DNA from 4 places in the Klebsiella sp. KE9456 genome. Region 1 is predicted to be linked to each of the others. Evidence: predicted binding sites of a transcription regulator. Region 1 holds the regulator's gene; each other region holds the start of a gene.
What was found. Region 1 encodes CRP, which controls carbon source genes, mostly activating them, when cyclic AMP is high. Its sites were predicted from a motif close to ATGTGANNNNNNTCACAT; they were not measured.
Positions count from the first base shown of each region.

Region 2: the regulator CRP is predicted to act here: its motif matches at 5,626-5,643, upstream of ABK821_RS10165 (NupC/NupG family nucleoside CNT transporter).
Region 3: the regulator CRP is predicted to act here: its motif matches at 1,581-1,598, upstream of pth (aminoacyl-tRNA hydrolase).
Region 4: the regulator CRP is predicted to act here: its motif matches at 3,121-3,138, upstream of ABK821_RS05705 (sugar transporter).

Region 1 is NZ_JBDYQK010000027.1:10,803-18,873, forward strand. Features, by position in the region: gene ABK821_RS21725 (ABC transporter ATP-binding protein) at 1-1,286, shown strand, start outside; gene ABK821_RS21730 (hydrolase) at 1,471-2,469, shown strand; gene ABK821_RS21735 (YheU family protein) at 2,466-2,684, shown strand; gene ABK821_RS21740 (phosphoribulokinase) at 2,720-3,589, shown strand; gene ABK821_RS21745 (OsmC family protein) at 3,638-4,042, opposite strand; gene crp (cAMP-activated global transcriptional regulator CRP) at 4,347-4,979, shown strand; gene ABK821_RS21755 (YccS/YhfK family putative transporter) at 5,031-7,109, shown strand; gene ABK821_RS21760 (aspartate aminotransferase family protein) at 7,099-8,071, opposite strand, start outside.
Region 2 is NZ_JBDYQK010000008.1:114,012-122,082, reverse strand. Features, by position in the region: gene glk (glucokinase) at 1-232, opposite strand, end outside; gene ABK821_RS10190 (ion channel protein) at 483-1,718, shown strand; gene ABK821_RS10185 (DUF2502 domain-containing protein) at 1,948-2,283, shown strand; gene tnpA (IS200/IS605 family transposase) at 2,430-2,846, opposite strand; gene ABK821_RS10175 (transposase) at 2,869-4,077, shown strand; gene ABK821_RS10170 (Nramp family divalent metal transporter) at 4,123-5,358, opposite strand; gene ABK821_RS10165 (NupC/NupG family nucleoside CNT transporter) at 5,708-6,910, shown strand; gene ABK821_RS10160 (EAL domain-containing protein) at 6,952-8,071, opposite strand, start outside.
Region 3 is NZ_JBDYQK010000009.1:37,034-45,104, forward strand. Features, by position in the region: gene dauA (C4-dicarboxylic acid transporter DauA) at 1-917, shown strand, start outside; gene ychH (stress-induced protein YchH) at 1,279-1,554, opposite strand; gene pth (aminoacyl-tRNA hydrolase) at 1,827-2,411, shown strand; gene ychF (redox-regulated ATPase YchF) at 2,529-3,623, shown strand; gene ABK821_RS10845 (small membrane protein) at 4,440-4,562, shown strand; gene ABK821_RS10850 (hypothetical protein) at 4,864-5,508, shown strand; gene ABK821_RS10855 (transporter) at 6,376-7,002, opposite strand; gene ABK821_RS10860 (helix-turn-helix domain-containing protein) at 7,545-8,071, opposite strand, start outside.
Region 4 is NZ_JBDYQK010000004.1:142,632-150,702, reverse strand. Features, by position in the region: gene marR (multiple antibiotic resistance transcriptional regulator MarR) at 1-293, opposite strand, end outside; gene ABK821_RS05710 (MarC family NAAT transporter) at 525-1,193, shown strand; gene ABK821_RS05705 (sugar transporter) at 1,847-3,046, opposite strand; gene ABK821_RS05700 (PhzF family phenazine biosynthesis protein) at 3,252-4,043, shown strand; partial or broken gene ABK821_RS05695 (PhzF family phenazine biosynthesis protein) at 4,049-4,252, shown strand; gene ABK821_RS05690 (MFS transporter) at 4,308-5,627, opposite strand; gene ABK821_RS05685 (phosphoglycerate dehydrogenase) at 5,693-6,643, opposite strand; gene ABK821_RS05680 (dihydrodipicolinate synthase family protein) at 6,729-7,613, opposite strand; gene ABK821_RS05675 (iron-containing alcohol dehydrogenase) at 7,634-8,071, opposite strand, start outside.

The DNA.
Region 1 (8,071 bases):
ATTTCCTTGACCCGATCGTCGATAAGATTATCCATATCGAACAACAGACGATGTTTGAGTACACCGGTAATTACAGTTCGTTTGAAATTCAGCGCGCAACGCGCCTTTCGCAACAGCAGGCGATGTATGAGAGCCAGCAGCAGCGTGTCGCACATCTGCAAAGCTATATCGACCGTTTTCGCGCGAAAGCCACCAAGGCCAAACAGGCGCAAAGCCGCATCAAAATGCTTGAACGCATGGAGCTCATTGCTCCGGCCCACGTTGATAACCCGTTCCACTTTAGCTTCCGCGCGCCGGAAAGCCTGCCCAACCCGCTGTTGAAGATGGAAAAGATCAGCGCGGGTTATGGTGAGCGAGTGATTCTCGACTCAATCAAGCTGAATCTGGTCCCGGGTTCACGTATCGGTCTTCTGGGGCGTAACGGCGCCGGTAAATCAACGCTGATAAAACTGCTGGCCGGTGAATTACAGCCGCTGCACGGTGAAATTGCTCTGGCGAAGGGCATCAAGCTCGGCTATTTCGCTCAGCATCAACTTGAATTTCTGCGTGCGGACGAATCGCCGTTGCAACATCTGGCGCGTCTGGCGCCGCAGGAGACGGAGCAGAAACTGCGCGACTATCTTGGCGGTTTTGGCTTCCAGAGCGACAAGGTCAATGAAGAGACAAAACGCTTCTCCGGCGGCGAGAAAGCGCGCCTGGTTCTGGCGTTAATCGTCTGGCAGCGGCCAAATCTGTTACTGCTGGATGAGCCCACCAACCATCTCGATCTTGATATGCGTCAGGCCCTGACCGAAGCGCTGATAGATTTTGAAGGCGCGCTGGTGGTGGTCTCGCATGACCGTCATCTGATTCGCTCCACCACCGACGATCTTTATCTGGTGCACGATAGCAAAGTCGAACCTTTCGACGGCGATCTCGAAGACTACCAGCAGTGGTTGAGCGATACGCAAAAACAGGAAAATCAATCCCCAGCGGGATCGAAAGAGAACAGCAATAGCGCGCAGGCACGTAAAGACCAAAAGCGTCGGGAAGCCGAATTGCGTGCTCAAACCCAGCCGCTGCGTAAAGAGATTGCCCGTCTGGAAAAAGAGATGGAAAAGTTGAACGCTAAACTGGCGCTGATCGAGGAGAAGCTCAGCGACAGCGGTTTATACGAGCAAAGCCGCAAAGCAGAGCTCACAGAGTGTTTACAGCAACAGGCCAGCGCCAAATCCTCGCTTGAAGAGTGTGAAATGGCCTGGCTGGAAGCCCAGGAACAACTGGAGCAAATGTTGCAGGAGAGTTAAAGGTGGCCCACTATTCCGGTCAGACATGCTAAACGCGCAAGAGCAATGTCAAACTTCAGAGCAACGCGGGTTTCGCCTGGCCACAAGACCACATATTGGCTAACCTGCGTATTTTATGCGCGGTATAGTATGTATAAAGATTCCGAACAGCTCTGGTGCTATGGTTGATATTACCCCCACTGAAATGACGCCTCCTGAAGACGACTCGCAGCAGTTTCATCCGATGCGCGGCGTAAGCAATCGTCATTTGCAAACCATGTTGCCGCGGCTAATCCGTCGCAAGCTCCGTTTCACACCACACTGGCAGCGCCTTGAATTACCGGACGGCGACTTTGTTGATCTGGCATGGAGCGAAGATCCTTCCCAGGCGCGCCATAAACCGCGCCTGGTGGTGTTTCATGGCCTTGAGGGCAGCCTGCATAGCCCCTATGCCCACGGCTTAATCCATGCGGCGATGCAGCGTGGCTGGCTGGGCGTGGTGATGCATTTTCGCGGCTGTAGCGGCGAGCCGAACCGCAATAACCGCATCTACCATTCAGGCGAAACGGAAGATGCCACCTGGTTCCTGCGCTGGCTCCAGCGCGAATATGGCTGCGTGCCGACGGCCGCGGTAGGCTATTCCCTCGGAGGCAATATGTTAGGCTGCCTGCTGGCGAAAGAAGGCGACGATATTCCCGTCAATGCCGCAGTGATCGTCTCAGCGCCATTTATGCTGGAAGCCTGTAGCTATCATATGGACAAAGGGTTTTCCCGTGTTTATCAACGCTACCTGCTCAACCTGTTGAAAGCTAACGCCGCGCGCAAACTCAAAGCCTATCCAGGCTCGCTGCCCGTCGATTTACGTCAGCTAAAAAGCATGCGCCGCATCCGGGAGTTTGACGACAGCATTACCGCCCGGATCCACGGTTTTGCCGATGCGCTGGACTACTATCGCCAGTGCAGCGCCATGCCGCGCTTAAGCGATATCACGAAACCAACGTTGATTATTCATGCGAAAGACGATCCTTTTATGGATCACCATTCGATTCCCCCGCAGGAACAGCTTCCGGCAAATGTCGAATATCAGCTAACGGAGCACGGCGGGCATGTTGGTTTCGTCGGCGGTACGCTGCGTAAGCCAGAGATGTGGCTGGAAAAACGGATTCCGGCCTGGCTAACCCGCTGGTTAGGAGGGAAAATATGATTATTCCCTGGCAGGATCTCGATCCCGAAACGCTGGATAATCTGATTGAAAGCTTTGTATTACGCGAAGGCACCGATTATGGTGAGCATGAACGTTCGCTGACAGATAAAGTCTCTGATGTTAAACAACAGCTAAAAAGCGGAGAAGCCGTGCTGGTGTGGTCAGAACTGCACGAGACGGTCAACATCATGCCCCGCAAGCAGTTTCACGGCTAAAGCGGCGCACACTATCGTTTACCCTGGGAGTTGTTATGTCTGCCAAACATCCGGTGATTGCCGTCACGGGCTCCAGCGGCGCGGGAACCACAACCACCAGCCTCGCCTTTCGCAAAATCTTCGCGCAGTTAAACCTGCACGCCGCTGAAGTGGAAGGCGACAGCTTTCACCGCTATACCCGCCCGGAAATGGACATGGCGATCCGCAAGGCGCGGGATCAGGGCAAGCATATCAGTTACTTTGGCCCTGAAGCGAACGACTTCGGCCTGCTGAAACAGACTTTCGTTGAATACGGGCAGAGCGGCAAAGGTCAGTCGCGCAAGTATTTACATACCTATGATGAAGCCGTACCGTGGAACCAGGTGCCGGGGACCTTCACCCCCTGGCAACCACTCCCCGAACCCACTGACGTACTGTTTTATGAAGGGCTGCATGGCGGCGTCGTTACGCCGCAGCATGATGTCGCGAGCCATGTCGACCTGCTGGTCGGCGTCGTGCCCATCGTCAATCTGGAGTGGATCCAGAAGCTTATCCGCGACACCAGCGAACGCGGGCACTCCCGTGAGGCGGTAATGGATTCCGTCGTTCGCTCAATGGAGGATTACATCAATTTCATCACCCCGCAGTTTTCGCGTACCCATCTCAACTTCCAGCGCGTTCCCACGGTGGATACCTCCAATCCCTTTGCGGCCAAAGCCATTCCTTCACTGGATGAGAGCTTTGTCGTTATCCATTTCCGTAATCTGAGAAACATCGATTTCCCCTGGCTTCTGGCCATGCTTCAGGGCTCGTTTATCTCACATATGAACACTCTGGTTGTACCGGGAGGCAAAATGGGACTGGCGATGGAGCTGATCATGACGCCGCTGGTCGAGCGGCTGATGGAAGGCAGGAAAATCAGTTAACGAATGACTCCCCCCGGTAGCGCGAACGTCTGCCGGGGTCTTGTTGGCTTACTCTTCGATCACTTCATAAGAGTGGGTAATATTTACCGCTTTCTCCAGCATCAGCGCCACCGAGCAATATTTTTCCGCTGACAGGTCAACAGCACGAGAAACGGCAGCCTCTTTCAGCGCCTTACCGGTCACGATAAAATGCAGATTAATATGGGTAAACAGACGCGGCGCCTCTTCCCGACGTTCCGAGGTCAGCTTGACTTCACAGTTGGTGACGTTATGGCGCCCCTTCTGTAAAATGGAGACGACGTCAATCGCGCTGCATCCGCCCGCCGCCATCAGCACCATTTCCATCGGGCTGGGGGCTTTATCACCGGAATTCCCGTCCATCAGAATCTGGTGACCAGAAGCCGACTCTCCAATGAAGGTTAACCCTTCAACCCACTTCACTCGCGCTTGCATAAATTGAACTCCAGAGCTGTAATTTTCCTGACAGATTACGCGCACATAACAATTCTGGCAACGGAAGGCGACCTGGGTCATGCTGAAGCGAGACACCAGGAGACATGCAGCGAAAGCTATGCTAAAACAGTCTGGATGCTACAGTAATACATTGATGTACTGCATGTATGCAGAGGAGTTCACATTACAGGCTGCGGAAAAATTCCAGCCAGATTCCCAGGTACAGGGATTTAATACGATTGCATGCCCGGATGCCGTGTAGTGTCGGCACCCGGAGATAGCTGATAACAGAGGATAACCGCGCATGGTGCTTGGCAAACCGCAAACAGACCCTACCCTCGAATGGTTCTTGTCTCATTGCCACATTCATAAGTACCCCTCAAAGAGCACGCTGATCCACCAGGGTGAGAAAGCAGAAACGCTGTACTACATCGTTAAAGGCTCAGTGGCTGTACTCATCAAGGATGAAGAAGGCAAAGAGATGATCCTCTCTTACCTCAACCAGGGCGATTTCATCGGTGAATTAGGCTTGTTTGAAGAAGGTCAGGAACGTAGCGCCTGGGTACGTGCTAAAACCGCATGTGAAGTGGCTGAAATCTCCTACAAAAAATTCCGTCAGTTGATCCAGGTAAACCCGGATATCCTGATGCGTCTCTCTTCGCAAATGGCGCGTCGCCTGCAGGTTACGTCTGAGAAAGTGGGTAACCTTGCCTTCCTCGACGTTACCGGTCGCATCGCTCAGACGCTGCTGAATCTGGCAAAACAGCCGGATGCAATGACCCACCCCGACGGTATGCAAATTAAAATTACCCGTCAGGAAATTGGTCAGATCGTCGGCTGCTCCCGCGAAACCGTTGGCCGGATACTGAAAATGCTGGAAGATCAAAACCTGATCTCCGCGCACGGTAAAACTATCGTCGTCTACGGTACCCGTTAAGTCGGTAAAACGGCGTATTGTCTGACAATACGCCGTTTTTGTTTCCTCCCCATGTGGCGCAGGCTGATTTATCACCCGGAAGTCAACTATGCACTGCGGCAAACGCTGGTGTTATGTCTGCCAGTTGCAACGGGACTTCTTCTTGGTCATTTACAGCAGGGACTCCTGTTTTCCCTCGTTCCTGCCTGCTGCAATATTGCCGGTCTGGATACACCGCATAAACGCTTCTTTAAGCGCCTGATCATTGGCGGCTGCTTGTTCGCTGGCAGTAGCCTGATTGTCCAGCTCCTTCTGCAGCGGGAAATTCCTTTACCACTAATCCTGACCGGGCTGACCCTGATTCTCGGCGTTACTGCCGAAATCAGTTCGCTTCATGCGAGATTGTTACCCGCCTCGCTTATCGCCGCCAGTTTTACTCTGAGCCTTGCAGGCAATATGCCGATCCAGGAACCGTTGCTAATCTATGCACTCGGCACCCTATGGTATGGAATTTTTAACTGGTTCTGGTTTTGGCTGTGGCGCGAACAGCCGCTGCGCGAATCTCTGAGCCTGCTCTATCGGGAGCTGGCCAGTTATTGTGAAGCCAAATACAGCCTGCTGACCCAGCATACCGATCCGGCCACCTCGTTGCCGCCCCTGCTCAACCGCCAACAAAAAGTGGTCGATCTGATTACCCAGTGCTACCAGCAGATGCATATGCTGGCGGCCAACCAGCACAGCGATCATAAACGCCTGCTGCGCGCTTTCCAGGTTGGTCTGGATCTCCAGGAGCACATCTCCGTCAGCCTGCACCAACCGGAAGAGGTGCAGAAACTGGTGGAGCGCAGCCACGCAGAAGCGGTAATTCGCTGGAACGCGCAAACCATCGCCGCTCGACTGCGCGAACTGGCGGATGATCTGCTTTACCATCGCTATCCTCAGCGCTTTCAGATGGATAAACAGATCGGCGCTCTGGAAAAGATCGCCTGGCAGCATCCGGATAACCCGGTCGGCCAGTTTTGCGCCTGGCATTTCAGTCGCATTGCCCGGGTTTTACGCACCCAGCGCCCTCTGTACTCCCGAAATCTGATGGCGGATAAAACCCGCCGCCTGCCGCTGCTACCGGCGTTGAAAAGCTATCTGTCGCTTAAATCACCGGCGTTACGTAACGCGGCGCGCATCAGCGTAATGCTGAGTGTCGCCAGCCTGATGGGCAGCGCGTTGCATTTACCAAAACCCTACTGGATTTTGATGACCGTGCTCTTCGTGACGCAAAACGGCTACAGCGCAACACGGGTGCGGATCGTCCACCGGGCTGCCGGGACATTTGCCGGATTAGTCATCGCCGGACTGACGCTGCATTTTCACGTCCCGGAAGGTTATACGCTAACCGCCATGCTCTTCATCACGCTATTAAGCTACCTGATTATTCGTAAGAATTACGGCTGGGCGATGGTCGGGTTTACCGTTACGGCGGTATATACCCTGCAACTGCTCACCCTGAACGGCGAACAGATTATTGTTGCCAGGCTGGTTGATACGCTGATTGGCTGCCTGATTGCCTTCGGCGGAATGCTCTGGTTATGGCCGCAGTGGCAGAGCGGCCTGCTACGCAAAAACGCCCACGATGCGCTGGAAGCCGATCAGGGAGCCATCCGGCTTATTCTTAGCGACGATCATCAGGCCCCTGCGCTGGCCTATCAGCGAATGCGCGTCAATCAGGCCCATAATGCGCTGTTTAACTCACTGAATCAGGCGATGCTGGAACCTGGTTTTAACACACACTATCTGGAAGATATGAAGCTGTGGGTCACCCATAGCCAGTTCATCGTCGAACATATTAATGCCATGACAACGCTGGCGCGCGAGCACAATATGCTGACGCCGGATTTAGCGCAACGTTATCTGGAGTCGTGCGAAATTGCGCTCCAGCGCTGTCAGCAACGTCTGGATTCCGATGGGCCAGGCAGCGCAGGAGATGTGAACATTATGGAAGCGCAGGATGCCGAGGTTCCCCGCGGCCCGCTCAGCGCCATGGAGCAGCATTTGCAGCGGATCCTTGGGCATCTGAACACCATGCACACGATTTCGTCGGTGGCATGGCGTCAGCGCCCACATCATGGCATCTGGCTACGGGCCGCTAAGCGCTAAGCACGCGCTCAACCGCATGGGCAAAGCGCGTCATCCCTTCGGCAATATCGCTGTCGTCAATCACCAGCGACGGCACAAAACGCATCACGTCCGGGCCGGCATTAAGTACCATCACCCCGGCATCTGCCGCGGCATACAGAAAATCACGCGCCCGGCCTTTATACTGTGGTTTCAGCTCAGCGCCGATCAACAGCCCCATCCCGCGGATATCGCTGAACAGCTCGAACCTGGCGTCAATTTGCTGGAGCTGTTTAACGAACAACGCCCGTTTAGCCGTGACCCCCTCAAGCACTTCCGGCGTATTAATCAGATCGAACGCCGCCCCGCCGACCGCGCAGGCCAGCGGGTTGCCGCCGTAGGTTGAACCATGAGAACCCGCATGGAAAGCGCTGGCGATTTCATGGGTAGTCAACATTGCGCTAATAGGGAAACCGCCGCCAAGCGCCTTAGCGCTGGTCAGAATATCCGGCGTCACGCCATAGTGCATATACGCGAACAGCGAGCCTGTGCGCCCCATGCCGCACTGTACTTCATCAAACACCAATAGTGCCTGGTGCTGGTCGCACAGTTCACGCAGCCCTTGCAGGAATTCAGGCGTTGCCGCCATAACGCCGCCTTCCCCCTGAATTGGCTCAACCACCACCGCACAGGTATGATCGTCCATCACGGCCTTCACCGCATGCAGGTCATTGAACGGCACGTGAATGATATCGGCGGGTTTCGGGCCAAAACCATCGGAGTATTTTGGCTGGCCGCCGACGGACACGGTAAACAGCGACCGACCGTGGAAAGCGTTATGGAAAGCGATAATTTTAGTTTTGTACGGGTTATGACGCGTCACGGTGTAATGGCGTGCCAGTTTGAAAGCCGTTTCATTGGCTTCCGTCCCGGAGTTCATAAATACCACGCGGTCAGCAAACGTCGCATCGACCAGCTTCCGGCCCAGGCGCAAAGCCGGTTCA
Region 2 (8,071 bases), on a different contig from region 1:
TGTGGTTAGTCATCGCCACCCAATCCCCGGTGATCGGGCAGGCGATAGCGATGCAGCCGTCCTCCACCTTGACATCATGCTCTGCCAGATAGACCCGAATAACGGCTTCAAGATCTGGATAATCGAGCCCGGAATAGGTCCTGGCGCCGGAGATCTCCCCGCTCGCGATATCACACAATGCCAGACGGGCATTGGTTCCGCCAACATCGCCTACTAAAGCAAATTTTGTCATTCCGTTACGGCTCCGCTAAAGTCAAAATAATTATTTTGGCACACTGTAAATTTATGACGTCTTAACAACAATGACCAACGCATAAGTGCCCCTGGTTTAGCGACATGAGTCACAGTTGAACTGTAATTTGTGAAATATTGTGCAGGGTGCTCTCTGCACAATCACCAGGCTCTGTCTTTACTTTATCGTTTCAGCCTTATTGGTGTCGATGCCCTCGCAGCGTCAAAGCCAACTCAAAAGGATACGTTTCATGTTGCATCCACGTGCCCGAACGATGCTATTGCTATCGATACCTGCAATCATTATTGGTATCGCTTGCGGTCTGGTATTGATTGCGGTGATGAAAATGGCGTCGGTATTACAGAATATTCTGTGGTTCAGCCTGCCCGGAAGCTTAGGTATCCCTGCCAGTAGCCCATTCTGGACGATAGCCCTCCTCACCGCTACCGGCATCGCCGTCGGCCTGTTGGTCCGTTTTAGCCCCGGTCACGCGGGGCCAGACCCGGCAACAGAGTCATTAATTGGCGCCCCCGTCAGCACCAGCGCGCTGCCGGGCGTACTCGCTGCGCTGGTATTAGGCCTTGCCGGTGGCGTTAGCCTCGGACCCGAACATCCGATTATGGTGCTCAATATCGCGCTGGTGGTCGCGACGGGTAGCCGCTTATTCCCGCGCGTCAGCACGCTGGACTGGACGATCCTCGCGGCATCCGGCACGATCGGCGCGCTGTTTGGCGTCCCGGTGGCCGCAGCGCTCATCTTTGCGCAAACGCTGAATAGCGACAACGATGTGCCATTATGGGACAGGTTATTTGCCCCGCTGCTCGCCGCATCAGCGGGTTCTTTAACCACAATGTTATTTTTTCACCCCCGCTTTTCACTGCCCATTCCCGCTTACTCTCGGCTGCACCTCGTAGACATTTTTAGCGGCGCCGTCGTTACGCTTATTGCGATTGCCGTCGGTATGGTCGGCGTCTGGTGCTTGCCGCGTTTACACGCGCTAATGCAAACCCTGAAAAATCCGATACTGGCCCTGGGTATCGGCGGCTTTTTATTGGGGGTACTTGGCGTCATTGGCGGACCTGTCACACTGTTTACAGGCCTGGATGAAATGCACCAGTTGGTTTTTAACCAGACATTAACCGCCAACGATTTACTGCTTATTGCTCTGGTCAAGCTGGCGGCGCTGGTGGTGGCTGCCGCCAGCGGCTTTCGGGGCGGTCGAATATTCCCGGCGGTGTTCGTCGGCGTCGCACTCGGCCTGATGCTGCATACGCATGTGAATGCGGTCCCGGCCGCAATCACCGTCTCCTGCGCGATTCTCGGGCTGATGCTGGTGGTGACGCGTGATGGCTGGTTGAGCTTGTTTATGGCCGCCGTCGTGGTGCCGGATGCCACCCTACTCCCGTTGCTGTGTATCGTTATGCTTCCGGCCTGGCTGCTACTGGCCGGAAAACCGCTGATGCTCGCCAGACGGCGCAATAACTAAACACGATGATTTCGCTGTTTACGATAGCAGATTTCAGCGCGATACCAGGGCTGCGGATCTCCAGAACGAAACGGGCAAAAAGCGGGCGAACGTTGTCGCCATCTATACGTTAACTTAACAAAACGTGCTCCCACTAACGATTTAAGAGTCCCCCGATGCGACGGAGCTTTACCGCTCCGTAATATCCGGGCAAAGGCCAATAATGGCCCCGATCGTGAAGGAGAAGAGTATGTTCAGGTCACTGATTCTGGCTACGGTGCTACTGGCTTCGGCCCCATGGGCTGTAAATGCCGGGGAAATCACCCTGTTGCCATCAATAAAATTGCAAATCGGCGATCGCGACAATTATGGCCATTACTGGGACGGCCACGGCTGGCGTGACCGAGATTACTGGCGCAGACACTATGAATGGCGCAATAACCGCTGGTATCGCCACGACAATGGCTGGCATCGTGGCTGGGATAAACGCGCGGCTTACGAGCGTGGATATCGTGAAGGCTGGAACGATCGCCATAACCGACACGGCGGCTGGGAAGATGGGCCAGGGGATCGCTGGCATCCTTAATCGCAAAGGCATCCTCTGCCATCTTTCTTACGTCTGAGGTATGTCAGCACTCAGAGGGGAACCAGATGGTTCCCCACTCTATATTTTATCTGTAGCGCCGTAAAACCCCATCCTTCAGGGCGGGGATATAAGGCGTGGTTTTTAAACTAGCCAGGTGTTTCCTGTTGCTCAATGTACTGGCGAATAATGGATATTGGTGCACCACCACAACTCCCTGCGAAATAACTTGGTGTCCAAAGAACCCCTTTGTAGTAATAACGCTGCGCAATGTCAGGACGATCCCGTCGAAGCAATCGACTCGAAACTCCTTTGAGGCTGTTAACCAGATTTGATACTGCGATCTTTGGCGGGTAGTTGATCAGTAAATGCACGTGATCGCATTCTCCGTCCATCTCAACCAACTCAACATCAAAATCAGCACAGACGCTGGCAAAGTAGCTACGCAGTTTTTCAATCGCATCCTGATCAAATATTTTTCGCCTGTATTTTGTGACAAAGACCAAATGAACATGCATCAGGAATACACAATGTCTGCCACGGCGAATATCGGTTTCATTTTTCATAGACCAAAGTATAATAGGTGAAATGAAACGCCTACAAGCTTTTAAATTCCAGTTAAGACCAAATGGTCAGCAGGAGCGTGATATGTTGCGCTTCGCTGGGGCTTGTCGTTTTGTTTTCAATCGGGCGTTAGCACTTCAGAATGAGAATCACGAAGCAGGGAACAAATACATTCCCTATACAAAGATGGCTTCATGGCTCATTGAGTGGAAATCTGACACAGAGACACAATGGCTGAAAAAAGCCCCATCACAGCCGTTACAGCAATCACTGAAAGACCTTGAGCGAGCCTACAAAAATTTCTTTCAGAAACGGGCTGCTTTCCCCCGCTTCAAAAAACGGGGTCAAAATGACGCATTCCGCTACCCGCAGGGCGTGAAGCTCGATCAGCCCAACAATCGAATATCGTTGCCAAAGTTAGGGTGGATACGCTATCGCAACAGCCGTGAAGTCATTGGCGAAGTGAAAAACGTCACGGTCAGCCAGTCATGCGGCAAATGGTACGTCAGTATCCAGACAGAATACGAAGTGGCTGATCCGGTTCACAACGCAGAGTCAATGGTCGGACTGGATGCCGGAGTCACAAAACTCGCCACACTTTCAGATGGCACGGTATATCAGCCCGTCAACAGCTTTAAAGCAAGCCAGCGTAAGCTGGCAATGCTCCAGCGACAATTAAGCCGCAAAGAAAAGTTCAGCGCAAACTGGCAGAAACAGAAGCGAAAAATCCAGCGTTTTCATTCGCACATTGCCAATATCCGGCGGAACTACCTTCACAAAGTCACCACTGAAATCAGCAAAAACCACGCAATGATCGTCATTGAGGACTTGAAGGTCAGTAACATGTCGAAATCGGCAAAAGGTACGTCAGAACAGCACGGGCGAAACGTCAAAGCCAAATCAGATTTGAACCGTTCGATACTGGATCAGGGCTGGTACGAAATGCGCCGTCAACTTGAATACAAGCAGCTTTGGCGCGGCGGTCAGGTGTTGGCAGTCCCTCCGGCATATACCAGTCAGCGGTGTGCCTGCTGTGGTCATACAGCGAAAGAAAATCGCCAGTCACAAAGTAAATTTGAGTGCCTTGAATGCGGATATATCGAAAATGCCGATATCAATGGGGCACGTAACATCTTAGCGGCTGGACATGCCGTGCTTGCCTGTGGAGGGAGGGTGCAGTCAGACCGCCCGTTGAAGCAGGAACCCACCGAGGCGAGTCAGGCTACGGTCTGAACGCTGTAGGAATCCTCGCCCTTTAGGGCGGGGAGGATGTCAAGACTAACCAGATATCGTGCCGACAATCAGCCAACCGTTGAGCACCACCACGATCGCGACGATCGTCCATCCCAGCAGTTTCAGCCAACGGGCATTAACTAAGTCGCCCATCAGTTGCGAATTGCTGGTGAAGATAAGCAGCGGCACCAGCGCCAGAGCGATACCGAAACTCAGTAATACCTGGCTCATAACCAGAATGCGTGTCGGATCCAGTCCCATCAGGATGACAATAAATGACGGCAGCATCGTCACCGTCCGGCGAAACCAGAGTGGTATATGGAAGCGGATAAAACCTTGCATGACCACCTGCCCCGCCAGCGTCCCCACCACAGTGGACGACAAACCGGCGGCCATCAGACTAAGGCCAAAGATGGTCGCCGCCGCCTGACTCAACAAAGGTTCCAGAGTCAGGTAAGCCTGATCGAGGTCGGCAATACCGCTGTGGCCGCTGAAATGAAAGGCCGCGGCAGCGGTCGCCATCATCGCCAGGTTAACAAAACCAGCGATAGTCATGGCAACCGCCACATCCCAGCGCGTGGCGTTGTAGCGTTCTTTACGCGTCCCGCCGCGCAAATCCTGAGTTAGCGAAGAATGCAGGTAGATAACATGCGGCATGATCGTCGCCCCCAACACCCCGGCGGCAAGAAAAACCGCTTCCTGGGTCGGCAGCGACGGAATAAGCATCCCCTTCGCCAGCGGCGCCATCGCCGGTTGAGAGAAGATGAGTTCGACCACATATGCCGCGGCGACAAACAGCAGCAGTCCGCCGATCACTTTTTCCAGCGGTTTTTGACCACGACGCTGTAACATCAGAATCAGGAAGGTCGCAATCCCTGTCAATACGGCACCCTGAAGTAATGACACGCCGAACACCATCTTAAATCCAATGGCCGCACCGACAAACTCAGCAAGGTCGGTGGCCATGGCGATGATTTCCGCCTGCACCCAGTAAAACCACACCACCGGACGCGGATAGTGATCACGAATTTGCTCCGCCAGATTTTTACCGGTGGCAATACCCAGCTTTGCCGACATGACCTGAATCAGCATCGCCATCAGATTCGCCCAGACCACAACCCACAGAAGTTGATAACCAAAGCTGGCCCCGGCCTGGATATTGGTGGCGAAATTACCCGGATCGATATAGCCAATGGCAGCAATGAACGCAGGCCCCATCAGGGCGAGCTTAATCTTGCGCGCTGCGCGACCACTGCTATTCTCAACGCGACTGCTTGTCATTTTCTGCCTCTGAAAATATAGCCTTTGCTATGTTTCATGCTATCAAAGTGCGAATGATTATCAAGTTCATTTGTAAAGGTGATAATGATTACTGTGATAGGGGGGAGCAATAGCGGGCCAATAACGGAAAACTGAGGTTGATAAACGTTGCTTTATCTCACCGTCATCAGAATAGTACATCGGTGCAACTTTTAAAACCTTTACGCAACATAACAAAAATCAATGATCGATCACTATTCTTTCCCTTCTTCACATATCCTTGCAATAATGTGCTCTGCATCTCGTTTTCTTTTAAACTGTTACATAAAATGTGCACAGAAATTTAACCTGCCTCATGTTTGGAGCAAATATGGACCGCGTCCTGCATTTTATTCTCGCGATCGTAGTGGTTGCCATTCTGGCCCTGTTGGTCAGCCACAACCGTAATCAGATTCGTGTACGTTACGTCATTCAACTGCTTGTCATTGAAGTGTTACTGGCCTGGTTCTTCCTGAACTCTGATATTGGTCTGGGTTTTGTACAAGGCTTCGCCGGGATGTTTGAAAAACTCCTCGGTTTTGCCAACGAAGGGACAAACTTCGTCTTCGGCAGCATGAACGATAAAGGCCTGGCTTTCTTCTTCCTGAAAGTGTTGTGCCCCATCGTTTTCATCTCCGCGCTGATCGGTATTTTGCAACATATTCGTGTCCTGCCGATTATCATTCGCGCAATTGGCACCGTACTGTCCAAAATCAACGGCATGGGTAAACTGGAATCCTTCAATGCGGTCAGCTCGCTGATTCTGGGCCAGTCGGAAAACTTCATCGCCTATAAAGATATTCTTGGGAAAATGTCCCGCAACCGCATGTACACAATGGCAGCGACAGCGATGTCGACCGTCTCTATGTCTATCGTGGGCGCGTACATGACCATGCTGCAGCCGAAATACGTTGTGGCGGCGCTGGTGCTCAACATGTTCAGTACTTTCATCGTTCTGTCGCTCATTAACCCGTATCGCGTGGACGAAAGTGAAGAAAACCTGCAGATGTCCAATCTCCATGAAGGACAAAGTTTCTTCGAAATGCTGGGCGAGTACATCCTGGCGGGTTTTAAAGTGGCGATTATCGTCGCTGCAATGTTGATCGGTTTCATCGCGCTGATTGCTGCGCTGAACGCCCTGTTCGCCACCGTGACCGGCTGGTTCGGCTACAGTATCTCCTTCCAGGGGATCCTTGGCTACATCTTCTATCCGATCGCATGGGTAATGGGCGTACCTGCGGGCGAAGCGCTGCAGGTAGGGAGTATTATGGCAACCAAACTGGTTTCTAACGAATTCGTCGCGATGATGGATCTGCAGAAAATTGCCGCTACGCTCTCTCCACGTGCGGAAGGCATCCTTTCTATCTTCCTGGTCTCCTTCGCCAACTTCTCCTCTATCGGCATTATCGCGGGGGCGATTAAAGGATTGAACGAGGAACAAGGTAACGTGGTTTCCCGTTTCGGCCTGAAACTGGTCTATGGTTCGACGCTGGTGAGCGTGCTCTCTGCGTCTATCGCCGCCCTGGTGCTGTAATTAGCAACCTGTATTGCGAAGCCGGGCAAGCCCCGGCTTTTTCATACCCGCAATTCACTCAAGGGTTGCGGTTTACCAATCAGATATCCCTGTAAATAATCGACGCCTAATTGCAAAAGCCGGGTTCTCTGCTCCTGGGTTTCGACATACTCCGCAACCACCTTCATATTTTTAGCCTTCGCCATTTCAATAATGGATTTAACCATAATGACATCTAGCGGATCGGTTGCGATATCACGCACAAAGCAACCGTCTATTTTTACAATATCAGCCTGTAAATTTTTCAGGCGCTCATAGTTGGCGTAGCCGGTGCCAAAGTCATCAATAGCGATACTGCAGCCGAAATTTCGTAACTGTTGGATGTTATACATACTGATTTCAATATCAGAAAATACCTGCTCTTCGGTCACCTCAATGGTTATCGTCCCCGGCGCCAGGTTGTAACGTTTAAACAGCATGATAATTTGCGCCGCGCTATCTTGTTGCATCAATGTGTGAGGCAGCAGGTTGACCGAAAAATGCTTACCCGGATAGTGATGCAGGACGCGGCATAACGCTTCCAGCACCTGCATATCAAAACGCTGGCTCAGGTTGAACCGGCTAACCAGTGGAATAAACTGCTGCGGCATGATGATGGCGTTACCGCAGCGCATCCGACAGAGTATCTCGTAATAACCTTCTCCAGTTGCATTCTGAATAGGCTGAGCATATAGCAGCAACGAGCCTTTATTAATGGCGTGTTCAACCTGTCTGAGCAGATGAAGCTGTTCGCTTGAGCGCTCGGGAATTTGTCCCTGCCCCATATTCAATGCCCCTACGCGAGAGGTTTCCCCAGCCTGCTCACGCCATCTAATCCTCATCCTCTCGCTACGTGCATAGATATCTGCCATATAAAACAAACAGACAGTAAACGAAATTAACACGGAAAGAACAAATGCTAGTGAATACTCAATGCTTACCCCATGTAAAAAATTCGGATGATAAACAACGAGTAAAAATGCTGATATGGACCATAAAATGCGAATCAGCGTCTGTCCCAGACGCCCAATACCTACGAAGTACAAAATAAAAACAAGAGGAACTAAATAACCTCCAATCAAATCAGAAATATAAGGCGTACAAAGCACAAATAATATGGTGACCAGGGCAATAAACCAGTAC
Region 3 (8,071 bases), on a different contig from region 1:
CGCAACTGGTACTGCCGTGGAATATGCCAGGTTCAGACTTCACGCTTAACTGGTCTTCATTACAGGCGCTGCTCCCCGCTGCGTTCTCAATGGCCATGCTCGGGGCGATTGAATCTCTACTCTGCGCCGTGGTGCTGGATGGTATGACAGGCACCAAGCATAAAGCCAACAGCGAACTGATTGGTCAGGGTCTGGGGAACATTGTCGCCCCCTTCTTCGGGGGAATTACTGCCACCGCAGCCATCGCCCGTTCCGCCGCTAACGTCCGTGCTGGCGCGACCTCGCCGATTTCCGCTGTGATCCACGCGCTGCTGGTGATCATGGCGCTGCTGGTCCTCGCGCCCCTGCTCTCCTGGCTACCGCTTTCCGCAATGGCGGCGTTGCTGCTGATGGTGGCATGGAATATGAGTGAAGCGCATAAGGTGATTAACCTGCTGCGCTACGCGCCAAAAGACGACATCATTGTGATGCTGTTGTGTATGTCGCTGACCGTGCTATTTGATATGGTCATCGCCATCAGCATCGGTATTGTGCTGGCCTCCCTGCTGTTTATGCGGCGGATTGCGCGTATGACCCGCCTTGCGCCAGTTAATGTCGAGGTTCCGGATGACGTGCTGGTGCTGCGCGTCATCGGGCCGCTGTTTTTCGCCGCCGCTGAGGGGCTGTTTACCGATCTGGAGACGCGAATCACGGGCAAACGCATCGTGGTGCTGAAATGGGATGCGGTGCCGGTGCTGGATGCCGGCGGGCTGGATGCCTTCCAGCGCTTCGTGAAAAAGCTGCCTGAAGGCTGCGAACTGCGCGTCTCCAACCTCGAATTCCAGCCGCTGCGTACGCTGGCCCGTGCCGGCGTCAAACCGATTCCGGGTCGCCTGAGCTTCTACCCGGACCGTAACGCCGCGCTGGCGGATCTTTAATTACCCGGCGGCAGGCCCCGCGCCTGCCGCACCATCTTGCCGGGCACCTGGCTCTCCTCCATATCTCCTTCGTCAATGCGGTTCCTGCTCTATGGCGTAACGAAGCGTCGGCTGATTTACGCATGGTATCTGTGTAGATTACGCACATCCGAATGCCCTGCATCACCGCGCATCTGGATGTCCGCCGATGCAGGCAATAGTGATCCAGGGAGTAAGACACCATGGGTAATCCGTTCAATAGCATCGCCACGAAAGTGCGCTCACAATATGATGACCAATACAGGGGACAATAAGTGGACTGCCTGAACAGGCTACATTAAAACGCACCAGCCGTTATCAACGGCTGGTGAAAGGAATTTACTTAACTGTGGCGATGCTGATCGCGACGGCAGCGTTTATCATAGTGGCGAACCCACCAGTATCTGTCGCTGACCTGCTCATGACCGCCGATACGTGCGCCCGCCAGCCACAGCACCGCGCCAACAAAAATACTCAGGATCGCGCCATGCGCGAAAATCTGCGGCAGGTCAAGCTGTGGAAGCTGGTTTAAAATAGAGTAGCCAACGCCGACAACCATGACGACCAACCCCATCCCCATCAGCACATTACCGAGTAACGAAGCGTTTCTGCGTTTCATATGTCACCTCCGGAACCTTGGGTTGCATGGGAATATCCCCAAATCCTATGGGTATAGTATAGACAATGACCAATCTGCTGATTGCGTGAGCGGTCACATAAGCACACCGCGCGCTAACAAAAATTTACAAATAAGCCCCTGAACAATATCAAATTCTAATTATTCAACCGGGTAATTATCCTTATCCGCCGCGCTTCGTTGGCAGAGTTTTGTCAACCGTGCGCGCAGACAGTACACTACGCCCCAGAGAACGATCCATGCAGGATAAAAAAGTGACGATAAAACTGATTGTCGGCCTGGCGAACCCCGGCGCTGAGTACGCGGCAACCCGCCATAACGCGGGTGCCTGGTATGTGGATTTACTGGCTGAGCGTCATCGTGCGCCGCTACGTGAAGAGAGCAAATTCTTCGGCTACACCTCGCGGATTACCCTTGCGGGTGAGGATATTCGTTTGCTGGTCCCGACGACCTTTATGAACCTTAGCGGTAAAGCCGTCGCCGCGATGGCGACCTTCTTTCGTATCAATCCGGATGAAATTCTGGTCGCCCACGATGAGCTCGACTTACCCCCCGGCGTTGCTAAGTTCAAACTTGGCGGCGGTCATGGGGGACATAATGGACTGAAGGATATCATCAGCAAGCTGGGTAATAACCCGAACTTTCACCGCTTACGCGTGGGAATCGGTCATCCAGGTGATAAAAATAAAGTCGTCGGTTTCGTCCTGGGCAAACCGCCAGCCGGTGAACAGAAGCTGATTGATGAAGCCATTGACGAAGCGGCTCGCTGCACTGAAGTGTGGATGAAAGATGGGCTCACCAAAGCGACCAATCGTTTACACGCGTTTAAAGCGCATTAACCGGTCGACGTGCGGAATTTTTATCACGCACCGTGTATAATAGGCGTAGTTATTAACTTTTCTGCAATCTGTTCATCGTAACAGATTGATTATCCAAAGATTAAGGTGATTTAAATCATGGGATTCAAATGCGGTATCGTCGGTTTGCCCAACGTCGGCAAATCCACCCTGTTCAATGCGCTCACTAAAGCGGGTATTGAAGCGGCCAACTTCCCCTTCTGTACCATTGAGCCGAACACCGGTGTCGTGCCGATGCCCGATCCGCGTCTGGACAAACTGGCTGAAATCGTCAAACCGCAGCGTATTTTGCCCACGACGATGGAATTCGTTGATATCGCAGGTCTGGTAAAAGGGGCCTCTAAAGGTGAAGGTCTGGGTAACCAGTTTCTGACCAACATCCGCGAAACCGAAGCTATCGGCCATGTGGTGCGCTGCTTTGAAAACGACAACATCATCCACGTAAATAACAAAGTGGACCCGGCTAACGACATCGACGTGATCAACACTGAGCTGGCGCTGTCCGATCTGGACACCTGCGAGCGCGCTATCCACCGGGTGCAGAAAAAAGCGAAAGGCGGCGATAAAGACGCTAAAGCAGAACTGGCGGCGCTGGAAAAATGCCTCCCGCATCTGGAGAACGCCGGTATGCTGCGTGCCCTGAAAGACCTGACCGATGAAGACAAAGCCGCCATCAAATACCTGAGCTTCCTGACGCTGAAGCCAACTATGTATATCGCAAACGTCAACGAAGATGGCTTTGAGAACAATCCCTATCTCGACAAAGTTCGTGAAATTGCCGCCGCCGAAGGTTCCGTGGTGGTTGCGGTGTGTGCGGCCGTTGAGGCTGATATCGCTGAGCTGGACGATGCCGATCGCGATGAATTTATGGCTGAGATGGGTCTGGAAGAACCGGGTTTGAACCGGGTTATCCGTGCCGGTTACGAGCTGCTGAACCTACAGACCTACTTCACCGCCGGCGTGAAAGAAGTTCGCGCATGGACTATCCCGGTTGGCGCAACCGCCCCTCAGGCAGCGGGAAAAATCCATACCGATTTCGAGAAAGGCTTTATCCGCGCGCAGACGATCGCCTTTGAAGACTTTATTACCTATAAAGGCGAACAAGGCGCGAAAGAAGCCGGGAAAATGCGTGCAGAAGGTAAAGATTATATCGTGAAGGATGGCGATATTATGAACTTCTTGTTTAACGTCTAATGAGAATGGCTCGTCTCATGAGGTTTTATCCAATCTCATGAAAACGCCAGAATCGGTAAAATCCACGCTATTGCGTGGATTTTTTATACATTTCCTTCCCTATTGCCGTATCTTCAGCAGCGGCCAGCCTTAAAATACCGCCGATAAATCATTACACCATCATATATCTGGCCGTATAACACCGTATTTTCTCTCTCCCGGATATCGACCGATCGGTTGCAGCCGCGTTTATCATCCGAAGTTCTAACTCCGCTCCGCGGTTATGAGAATTATTCGCCCGCCGGGGGCAAACGCCCGGACATAGCACTTCTGATGCAAACCCCTTCTCTTCCCCGCACAAAATGAATGCAGCAGGAACGAATTAATGTTCGGGAATATGTAAACCAGGATGACTCACTGGCTTGCACAGGTTTATATTACAATCGCCACATTAATTCGTAATGTCATGATTCGCTCCCCGAGAAAAATTAAAACTAATTCCCCCCATAAATACCAATAGCCATAATAATCACCACCGACACGTTATGCCGACATACCTCACTTAATAAGTGAATAACGACGACGCCTTAAAAATTCATTGAATGAATTGAGAGAAAAATGATTATTCAGCAAAATAAGCGGTCACAATGACTGATTAACAAAAAGCGCGTTATCCATTCATTGCAATTACTTATCAATACAGTTCATATCCTCACCAGCGAAATTTATTTCATATTTTCATTTTACGACAATAGGATTTTTCTTAATCTTATTATATATTAGTTCATGCCAGCCAGCACTCGCTCTGACATTAACGACACACGTATGAGGTATGAAATGGGAAACCTATTTTTCCTTGGGCTCGCTATTGTACTTTTAATCATTTCAATAGCATCTTTTATGTCATACATCAGAGACAGACGAAGAATCAAAAAAACATTTCAAAGCAGAAGAAGGTAAGACGGATGATTAACGATTCCCGTAAATAAATCAATCTGCATATGATTTACACACAGAACAGCAAAACAATCAAGATATGAATAAAATAAACGTCACTATTCATTCCTGTCATTATCGGATGATAGCAATCCAATATCATTATCACAAAATAAACCCAATTTCTACACCATCAGATGGTAAAAAGGCATTCAATTCAGAATTACGGTTATTATCGTGATACATGGTGCAATAAATTTATTTCAGTCGGATAACTTTCGTCACGTACAACCGTAAATAACACTGGTGAAAGGTATAACATATCATGCCCGATATTAGTAAATCTGCACGCAGAATGTCTGCGTTACAGAAAAACATTCTCATTGTGCTTGCCGCTTTAGATCAACGTAAGCATATGCCAGTCGCAACTAAGGATATTGAACGCGTACTTGAACAAGGAGGAGAAAAGCCCGTATACGGTTCGAACTTAAGAGCCGCCTGTAGAAAACTCGAGGAAGCCGGATTTGTTTGCACATTAAGGGCCAGGAATTTACAACTTGCTGTCGAACTGACAGAGACAGGCAAAGCAACTGCATACCCCTTACTTGAGCAAGAAAAACGTGAAGAACAGGCAAAAGCGCGTACGCAGGAATGCCACGTTTTACCCGCGTCTATAGTGACCACTGATATTAACGAAACTGAGATCGAAATTAATGATAAATGTTATTCCGTATACCGTTGTGCTTATGTTATACGACTGAATAAAACAACCTGTTTACAGTTATGGCGGTCAAATGGAAAACCTGTCAAACTAGAAGGCGATGCATTGCAGATCGCTGAATGGTATAAAAAGTGTTATGATGCTGGAATTCAATGTCGAATACAAATAAATGAAGGTGATAAATTAAGTCCCAAAAGCATACAATTGCTCTCAACCAATCATTATCAACGCTGTGGTGATACATTTTAACAAAAACAGAGGTAATAGAATATCTCCTTATTGAAACCTGAAGAACAGGGATGTTTTTGAATGCATAATATATACTGTCAGCGATCCTCACCATTTAAATCATTTAGCATAAAAAAACACAAAAATACCACACTATAAATAAAAGAGACAACAGTTATTCATACAATTAAAAGATAAAGCCCAGGGAATTATATTTATATTTATATTTATATTTATATTTATATTTATATTTATATTTTAATTAATGCAACCTGCAGAATAAAACAACTCACAGATTGTCGGGAACAAATTAGAACGCCGCGCAGCGGCAGCCAATAAGGATGAGGCACCTGAATGGGTCAGGTAACACAGCCAATACATATACAACCTTTTGCATGATGGAAATATTGTACTATTACAAAATATGTACAATATATTTATTACAATAAAAACAGAAATATTTTATTAATCATTACTCAGCACATCGCCACCAGGAAACCTCTTTCGGCATCACGGACAATGACGCTGTCATTCACGAAACGGCGCTCAGTCAATCATGATTCTCGAACACAGCGCAATGGCACATGGCCTCCGCTCACATGCTAATAATATTATATTAGCGCCTCATTGGTGGTTCAATTTGCTGGCACTAAGGTGATTCTCTGGCCGATCCTGCTGATACAGGCGGAGGGTACGCCCGCAAACTTACCCGGCTGAATGTCGTGCAAACCACCAGCCGCAGCTGCTGGTAGCACGAACTGACGGTAAGGATTAAAGTGGAATATTCAGGCAACTCATCGACAAGACGCAGCGCTTTCAAATAAGCCAGCGCATTCTACAGTGAGCATATCTCTGCGCATGGCAATATTTTACACTCGCTCTGCGAACTTATTCTGTCGGACGTTCGTTATACGAATTGTGCTCTGCTTTACGCTGGTAGAAATAATAGCCAATGCTCGACGTCAGGCATAGCACATAGCCAAACGATTCTGCCCCCTCTTCCACCATATTTTTAACTACCCGAACATATTGCTCTCTGAGCACTGTCTCCCACAATAAGTGCATACCAAATAATCGTGAAAAAACCAGTATACACAGTAGCCCGGAGATCATCATTCCATAGTAAGGCATCAGTGGGTAACGAGCGAGATCATCGAGTGCCTGACGGTAATTCCTCGCGGTATACGCAATAATCGCCACAGAGGTGCTCAGCGCAAACCATACCCAGCTACCGTGAGAAATTAAATCAAACAAACCATCCAGTTCACGAATAAGCATCGCAAGGAAAAAACCACCAATCAGGAGATGGCACTCGCGCATGTGCGCGGAATCTTTCACTAATTTGAAATGGATAAACACGATCACTGCCAGTATCGATTCCTGAAGTATTTCTGTCACCGAGACTTCACCGAGCTTGTCCTGTAGCCAACAGACATCAAGCCACAAACCTAAAACGACAGTGCTTGCAAGTATCACAGCAAGGAAAAAGTAAATAATAGAACGAATCAGTAACATAATAATATAAATATGAAAAATGAAGTAAACGTGTCATTGAATAGCTAACATTAGCATGTTAACGAACAGAAAATTTCGCTCAAATGGCTGTTTATCTTTCATTTTGCCTGTCCCGGTAAACTGACGGACAACGGAACTCAGCAGCATTCACGGCAAAATTAGCGTGCCGTGTCGTCAGAAATTCTCCGCCTGTTCCTACAGAGGTCATCGAGGAGGCCAGTCCGGATGCGGATCGCCCGGCGGAGAAAGGGCCAGTGAACGCAAAGGGATAAGAGCATTATCGACGCGCTATGCTTCCAGGGAAGAGGGACGGGGACGCTTTTCCTGTAGCAGACGGAAGGCCCATGCCGGTCGCGTCCCCGGCAGTTAAAATTGCATCCCGCCGCTTATCAGCATGCAGAGGTGATTACCCATAACGAAAAGTCAATCCGCTCCGGGCAGTCAATATAGGCCAGCACTGCGTTGTGTGGTTTAATGAGCAACTGCGTGACTGTCCTTAATACAGTGGCCGTTACACATTATCAGGAATCATCTCGCTACGCTTAATTATCGGTATAATCAATGGGCATAAAATATATGACTTTACGCATGTCAGGACTTCCTCGCACCTGCCCCCTGATCTGCATAAAATCGAGACCGTCTCTTTTAATCAATGGACATGCGGGCAAATAGTGGGTGTACAGGTATTCAGTTACCCTGTGTATCACCTCAGCGCTGACGCGCATATATAATACCGCATATCGTCCCTCATCCAGCACTTTGTAATTTATTCTCTCTTGCCCCTCTCTACTGTCAGGACGTAGCGCCTCCACCGGATGAATATACTGAGTTCCTCGTCGCTCAGAAGCCAACGAATTTATCTCAATAGCAAACCCGAGACTGTCCACATCAGCCTGCAGACGCTTCTGAAATCTCGTTACTTTTGACTGGATATAATGCCCTGAATGGTTAATAATGGCATTTTCGTCTGACATGGATATTTTTAAGCTGCGTATTTTCAATTCCGTATAAATAATCTTGTCCAGACAAAACCTATCGTTTGACTCCGGCCCGGGAAGCTGCTTTCTGA
Region 4 (8,071 bases), on a different contig from region 1:
ACCAGTACACCGCGTTTGTCAGTGGGGTTGGGTAACCGTGCGATCCAGCCTTTACAGGCCAGACGATCGAGCATGCGCGTCATTGCGCCGGGGTCAACAGAAAGCACGGTTTTCAGCGCAACGGGGGTAATGCATACTTCACAACGAATGGAGCAGAGCACCCGAAACTGGGTGGCAGTAATATCCATCGGGGAGAGGTAGTCGTTGAGCAGGCGATCTTTTTTCTGATTAACCATCTGAATCAAGTGACCAAGGGGGATCATGTCGTTAAACAGGTCTCTCGAACTTTTCATGATGGTTGCCCAGGCAATGATTTAGTTGCGATGGATATTATTGCTCATGCAAATATAAGTCAACTTAATGAATTGGCGGATGCCACAATTTGCTAAAACGAATAGTTGTGATGTAGGTCACTCTACTTCGCGCTGTTGGCGGTGGATTTTTCTGAATCAAGGTGCTTATCCGCACCTGGAAACACAAGACATACTTTTTATAACGTAATGTTTACAGGGTGTTAATTCACTATGATGGATCTCTTAAAAGCGATAGGCCTGGGCCTGGTGGTGATTTTACCGCTGGCAAACCCGCTCACTACCGTAGCGCTGTTCCTCGGCCTCGCGGGGAATATGAACAATGCCGAGCGTCATCGTCAGTCGCTGATGGCCTCAGTGTATGTGTTCGCCATCCTGATGGTTGCATGGTATGCCGGGCAACTGGTGATGAATACGTTCGGCATATCGATTCCCGGGCTGCGTATTGCCGGGGGACTGATCGTCGCGTTTATTGGTTTTCACATGCTGTTTCCGCAGCAGAAAGCGCATCATTCGATGGAAGCGAAGCTGAAATCCGAAGAGCTGCAGGATGAACCGACAGCCAATATCGCCTTCGTCCCACTGGCGATGCCAAGTACGGCAGGGCCGGGAACAATCGCGATGATCATCAGTACCGCGTCAACGGTAAAGCACAGCGCTGAATTCCCTGAGTGGGTGTTTCTGGTGGCGCCGCCGGTGACTTTCGCATTAATCGGCATCATTCTGTGGGCCTGTTTGCGTAGTTCCGGGGCGATTATGCGCCTGGTCGGCAAGGGGGGAATAGAAGCAATTTCCCGCCTGATGGGCTTCCTGTTGGTGTGTATGGGGGTGCAGTTCATTATTAACGGCGTGCTGGAGATCATTACCAAGTATCACGCCTGATGGTGCAGGCATCGGGATAAAAAAGCCTGCCGATCGGCAAATGCTTGTCAGTTAAGGGCTGTCAGTTGCATTTATGGCTGGCTGAGCGGTTCTGTCAATCGGTGGTTATGGCGAACATGGCGCGTTTTTCGTTTTCGCCCATTCAGATTCCGTGGTCAGTTCCGTTCACGATAAACTCGCGGATATTCGTTATATCCACAGCGTGTGAACGGGCAGGGGGACGTTTCGCCCGTCCCCCTGCACCCCCGGCATTGCGCTGAAAACCTGCTGCTGCGCGGTCCGCTCCACTCCGGCTTCATCTGGCGGACCGGGCGGGACTCGACGTCCCTGTCTCGACCCGCCCTCTGGCCGCCGTCCTGGCGGCCAGTCCTGGATGCGCGCCTGCGTTCCCGCCAGGTTTCCTTGATGCGCCCAACCCCCATGCGGTGAGTCCGTTATTCGTCAGGGGCTTTTCAGAGGCTGAAAGTCATAAAAAAAGTTATATCCTTTATATTTCAGCCCGTATCAGCTCAGTTAGTGAATCAACCGAATCAGATTTTCGTTTAAACCACCGATAATGCGATTGCCAGAGGCAAATAAAACAAAAGACAACACCGATGATTTGCTTAAGTGAACGGCATTGGCCGATCGGCAGGCTTTTTTCATCACCGAAGTCAGGAGTGGTGTGGTTGCTGGTCTTCCAGTGAGGTTGGCCAGCGGCGGAAAATCATTACCGCCCACACCAGCGCGATCAGAGCCGGGATTGCGCCAACATAACCAATAGAAGCCATCGACAACTGGGTACTGACCTGACTGCCCACCAGCGCGCCCGCGCCGATACCGATATTAAAGATCCCCGAGAACAGCGACATCGCCACATCGGTGGCATCCGGCGCTAAGGCCAGCACTTTCACCTGCATTCCGAGACCAATGATCATAATGGCCATCCCCCAAAAGACGCTGAGCAGCATCAGATGGTTGGCGTTGTGCGATGCGGGCAGCAGCAGCAGCAGGCAGGCCAGCAGCAGGCCAATCGCGGCGTTAATCAAGCCGGAAGCATGGCGGTTGCCGAGTTTACCAAACAGGATGCTACCGACAATGCCAGCGCCACCCAGAGTCAGCAACAGCACGGTGGCGAAATTATTGCTCAAACCGGCGACAGTTTGCACGAATGGCTCAATATAGCTGTAGGCGGTATAGTGCGCCGTGACCACAATGACCGTCAGCAAATAGATACTGAGCAACGCCGGACGGCGGAAAAGGACTGGCAGGCTTTTCAGTGACCCCGAGTGTTCGCTCGGTAGTGTTGGCAGCAGCCTGATCAAACACGCCAGCGTGACCATCGCACCCAGACCAATGACCAGGAAGGTTGTGCGCCAGCCAAAATATTGTCCAACAATGCGGCCAATTGGAATGCCGAAGACCATTGCCAGAGCGGTACCGGTGGCAATCAGGCTCAACGCCTGGGCGCGTTTGCCGTAGGGCGCCATGCGAATAGCCAGCGCAGAGGTGATTGACCAGAACACCGCATGAGCGAAAGCGATACCAATCCGGCTAACGATCAGGACGTTAAAGTTCCACGCCAGGAATGACAATATGTGGCTGGCAATAAACAAGACAAACAGTATCACCAGCAGTCGGCGTCGTTCCATCTTGCTGGTTAACAGCATAAAGGGCAGAGACATCAGGGCGACGACCCAGGCGTAGATGGTGAGCATAATCCCGACCTGCGCGGTTTCCATACCAAAGCTGTCGGCAATATCTGACAGCAGGCCGACTGGCGCAAATTCGGTGGTATTAAAGATAAACGCCGCTATCGCAAGCGTGACTACGCGAAGCCACGCAACTTTGCGTGAAACCGTCTTTGTCATCATAAATTCAGGAGTGGTCACGAAGAGGAAAGATGAGCCACGATCTTAAAACGATTGCTGATAAAAATACAATCATTTCGTGATCTATATCTCATTTTTGCTTTGGCTTGATGACGGTGGCTAACAGATTAATTTTTCTATAGAACGTGTGCATTTTACGTGTTTATGTCATGTTATCGATAAGCAAAAAAAATGAAAGGGCAGAATCATGCAGGAAATTAATTTTTATCTGGTTGACGCATTCAGCAATGTTAACTTTGGCGGTAATGCCGCAGCGGTTTGCCCACTCACTGAATGGCTACCGGATGCAACGCTGCTAAAAATGGCGCAGCAGCATAATCAGTCGGAAACCGCGTTTTTCGTCCGTACGGATGAAGGATATGAGCTGCGCTGGTTTACGACCCAGTATGAGATAAATCTCTGCGGCCATGCGACGCTTGCTGCCTCGCACGTGATTTTTGAATATCTTAATCACCCGTCATCGACGATTGTGTTCAGTACTCGTTTTGTTGGCGAGCTGCGCGTAACGCGCACTGGTGACTGGCTGACGCTGGATTTTCCGGCCTGGGCCTCAACGGTTGTCGAGCAGCCGCCTGCGGATCTGTTGACCGGTCTGGGGCTGAATGAGGCACAGGAGGTTCGCGTAGCACGCGATTACCTGGTGATTTTAGGCGATCGCCAGCAGGTGGAAGCCGTGCGCCCGGATATGCAGCGGCTTCAGCATCTGGGTAAAATGGTCTGTATTAGCGCAGCCGATGCTGAATATGATTTCGTTAGCCGCTTCTTCTGCCCGGGTGAGTCGGTCGCTGAAGATCCGGTAACCGGCTCAACGCACAGTATGCTAATTCCGTACTGGGGTGAAAAACTCGGCAAAACGGAAATGCTGGCCCGTCAGGTTTCGGCCCGCGGCGGCGATCTGCGTTGCCAGTGGCGCGGCGAACGGGTCTTAATCGGCGGGCAGGCGACGACCTATTTAATCGGCAAGATTACGCTGCGTTAAGGAGAGAGGCGGTGTGGGAAGATCCGGTGACCGGTTCGGCGCATACCATGCTGATTCCATACCGGGGCGCGAAGCTGGATAAAAGCCAGATGCTGGCGCGTCAACTTTCCGCGCGAGGCGGCGATATTCGCTGTACGCTAAAAGGGGAAAGGGTCTTAATGAGTGGGCAAGCTGTAACGTATTTGCAGGGCGAAATTTTCATTCAGTGATCCATTTTTCTGCTGAGATATCAGCGCCCGGTTTGCCCGGACGCTGATATGCGCCTCAATGCTGTTTCACCGTATTTAAATCGCTTGCTTGTGCGGTTTTCTCACTAATAGGCTCGACTTTTCCAAGTAAAAATAAATAGTTAAGTATTCCAATAACCACCAGGATCGCGGAGAAGATCAAGGCCCAGGTGAAGGAACCGGTTGTCGCGACTATCGCGCCGGTAATGATGGGCCCCACGGCGCCTCCCATATTAGATACGGTGTTTTGTAATCCGGCGACGATAGAAACACTATTTTTGGGGGCGACATCCCCGGGCAATGCCCAGACTTGTGAGGCGGCAACCGTCGTGCCTGATTTCGCCACGCATAATAAAAAGACGGTCATGAAGACTGAGTCAGTCAGAGGGGCAAAACCTATGCATAGCGCCATAAGTAGCCCGATAGTCAGGAAGAGTTTACGTGTTACCGTCAGGGAAAAGACCTTTTTATGTACCAGACGGTCAGATGCCCAGCCAGCAAAAACCTCAATCACCATTCCGCACAATAGCGGTAACGCCGCTACCATACCCATTTTAATAAAGTCCATTCCTTTATCTTTCACAAGGTAAGTGGGCAGCCAGGTGATAAAAAAATAGGAGGTATAGTTAATGGTAAAGAATCCGATACACATGGCCCAGATATTACGGTAGCGCAGCAGTTTGTACCATTTTATTGGTAATACAGATTTATCGCCGTGCCTCTGTTTTTGTCCGTCACGAATATGGCGGATTTCTGCTTCACTGATTGCTTTGTGTTCTTCCGGATTTTCAGCATAGACAAAATACCAGGCGATAACCCAAACCAGTCCGACGCCACCAATAATCAGAAAGGTCAAACGCCAGTCGAAGGTATATATCATCCAGACGATCAGGGGCATAGCGACTGCGCCGCCAAACTTGGAGGCACTATCAAATAAACCTGATACGGTCGCGCGTTCTTTGTCAGGGAACCAGCGTGCCGCAATTCCCGCATTACTGGGGTAGGCGGCTGCTTCACCCACGCCCAGAGCCAGACGTAGCGCCAGAAGAGACTTAAATCCGGTGGCAAGTCCCATCATTGAAGTGGCGATTGACCACCAGGCCACTGCGAGGCCAAGACCTTTCTTCTGACCGTAACGATCGGCAAACCATCCGGCAGGAATTTGCAGTAGTGAGTAAGACCAGAAGAACGCCGCCATGATGAAGCCCATCATTTCAGGATCGAGTTTTAGTTCATCAATCAAATGCGGTGCGGCAGCGGATAAAACGGTACGATCGATATAATTAATGGCGATAGCGAGCCACATTAATCCAGCGATCCACCAACGAATACGTGTATTGAGAGCGACCTTATTCATATATTCGGCTCTTAAGTAGATGTTTATCATATTCAGTGGGAATGCGATGCTTCCCACCTCGTTATTTACAGTGAATTCATTATATTTTCTGGGCGTTGCTTGCCGATGATGCAGGCAATAATATTATTCACGCAGCGTTCACTGATATTGCTGATGGCGCCATCGGTATAACCAGCAATATGTGCAGTAGGAATAAAGTTGGTTAAGGTAAATAATGGATGTTGATGACAGGGTTCATGTGCAAACACATCTGCCGCCGCGCCAGCAAGGTGGCCGCAACTCAAGGCATCATATAAATCCTGTTCATTCACGATCCCCCCACGAGATACATTAATTAAAAATGCACCTTTTTTCATTTGGTTAAGCCGAGGGGCAGAAAAAAGGCCTTCAGTTCCAGACGTTAAGGGAATGTGCAAGGTGATAAAATCACTGCGCTCAGTCAGGGTATCCAGCGAGACATACTCAATCTGATGCTCACGGGCAAAGGCTTCATCTTGCCAGTCATCACAGGCCAGGACCCGCATGTTAAACCCGCGCGCTCTTAGCGCGACCTGTTTACCAATATTACCTAAACCAACAATGCCGATAGTCTTGCCGTAGACATCGGTGGCAAAAATTCGCGGCCAGTTACCCGCGCGGGTTTCTTCAATTGCCTGTGAAAGCTGACGTGCGCTATTGAGAATTAAGGCAAAAGCGAAATCAGCAACGGCGTGTTTATTGGCATCTGGTACATTCGTGACGAATATCCCTCTCTGGCGAGTGGCATTAAGATCAATGTTATCGACGCCGACGCCGTGTTTACAGACGATTTTTAAATTTGGCGCTTTCTCCAGTAATATTTCATTCACATCGGTAAATGCGACTATCATTGCAACGGTATCGGGCAGATGTGCTTCGAGTTCACTAAAAGGGGCATCAGCGGCAAGTTGAATTAATTCAAGATCGGCGTTTCTGAGCGCTGTACATGGCGCTGCGTCATATTTTGCAAATGACGGTGAGGTACAAATCACTTTCATATCCAGAACCTGTCTATTTAGCGACGTTAATCATCGCAAGATTGAAGACCCGTTCCGGCGCGAGTCGCGCCGGAGGACGAAACGGTTATTGCAGATAAGTGTTAATGATCCCTTTAATCTGCGACAGTTGTTGCTCACTAAACTGCACCGCATAGCGGCTGTCGCCAACCTCGTGGCCCATTAGCTGTAATGCCTTTTTGACCGCGGCTGGCGAGAACGCCACTTTATAAAGATCGGTACGTAGTCCGGTCACACTCTCCTGGGCCCTGCGAGAGCCTTCAATATTACCGGCCTTAAACTGTGACCAGATGGCGTTGATCTCGTTTGGTGCGACATTAGCCAACCCGGAAATGCAGGCGCTGCAGCCATCGACAAACCCCTGATGGATCAGTGAATCAGGGCCATTCAGCACGTTAAAATCGGCAATATCCTGTACCGCATCGAGGAACCCCTTCAGGCTTTCATAACTGCCTGCGCTGTCTTTGATGCCGATAATATTCGGATGTTTTGCCAGCGCCCGCGCGGTTTGCGGTTCGATTGTATTGCCCGTTCGCGCCGGGATGTTGTACAGAAACACCGGAACGCTCAGCGCGTCGGCGATGGCGGTATAGTGGCTGATAAGCTCCTCCTGTTTAAGCGGCACGAACCACGGGGTGATCACCGATACTGCGTCAACCCCCAGTTTTTCAATTTGCTTACCCAGACGAATGGTTTCGCGGGTGGATACTTCGCCAATGTGCGCGACCACCGGTGCTTTTCCGGCGGCTTCTTCCACGCAGGCTTTGGCGACGGCGACTTTTTCCGCCTCATTGAGTACAAAGAACTCGCCGTTGGTACCGCCGCAGAAAATACCGTTGCCCGCCGCCATCTGCCGCCGGACCTGCTGTTTCAGCGCCGGGATGTTCACTGCGCCATCGACGGAAAAAGGTGTGACAATGGCGGTCAAAACGCCGGTAATTGAATTGCTCATTCTGGTTTATCTCCCTGGTTTTATAGCTGTGGAAACAGCGTGCGATAAATCGCCTGGACCTGGTCCTGGTTGACGCTGCATGGTGCGTTATTCATTAACCGTTTAACGTTAAGCGCTGCTTCGCTGAGTTCGCCGATGCTCTGCTGCGGGACGCCCAGGGTGGCGAGGTTGTCGGGCAGCTGTAGTTTTTTCACCAGCGCTGCAAGCCAGGCTACCAACGCGTGTGATTTTTCTTCAGCGCTGAGAGTCAGGTCGGCATCGGGAAGCAGTTCCCAGACCTGGGCGAATTTTTCCACCGCATGCGGACGCACCACTTTCATACAGGGTGCCAGCAGGATGGCGTTCGCCACGCCATGGGGCAGATGATACTTGCCGCCCAGAGGATAGGAGAGAGCGTGGACCAGGTGGGTGCCCGCATGGTTAATCGCCACCCCGCCATAATAAGAGGCCCACAGCAT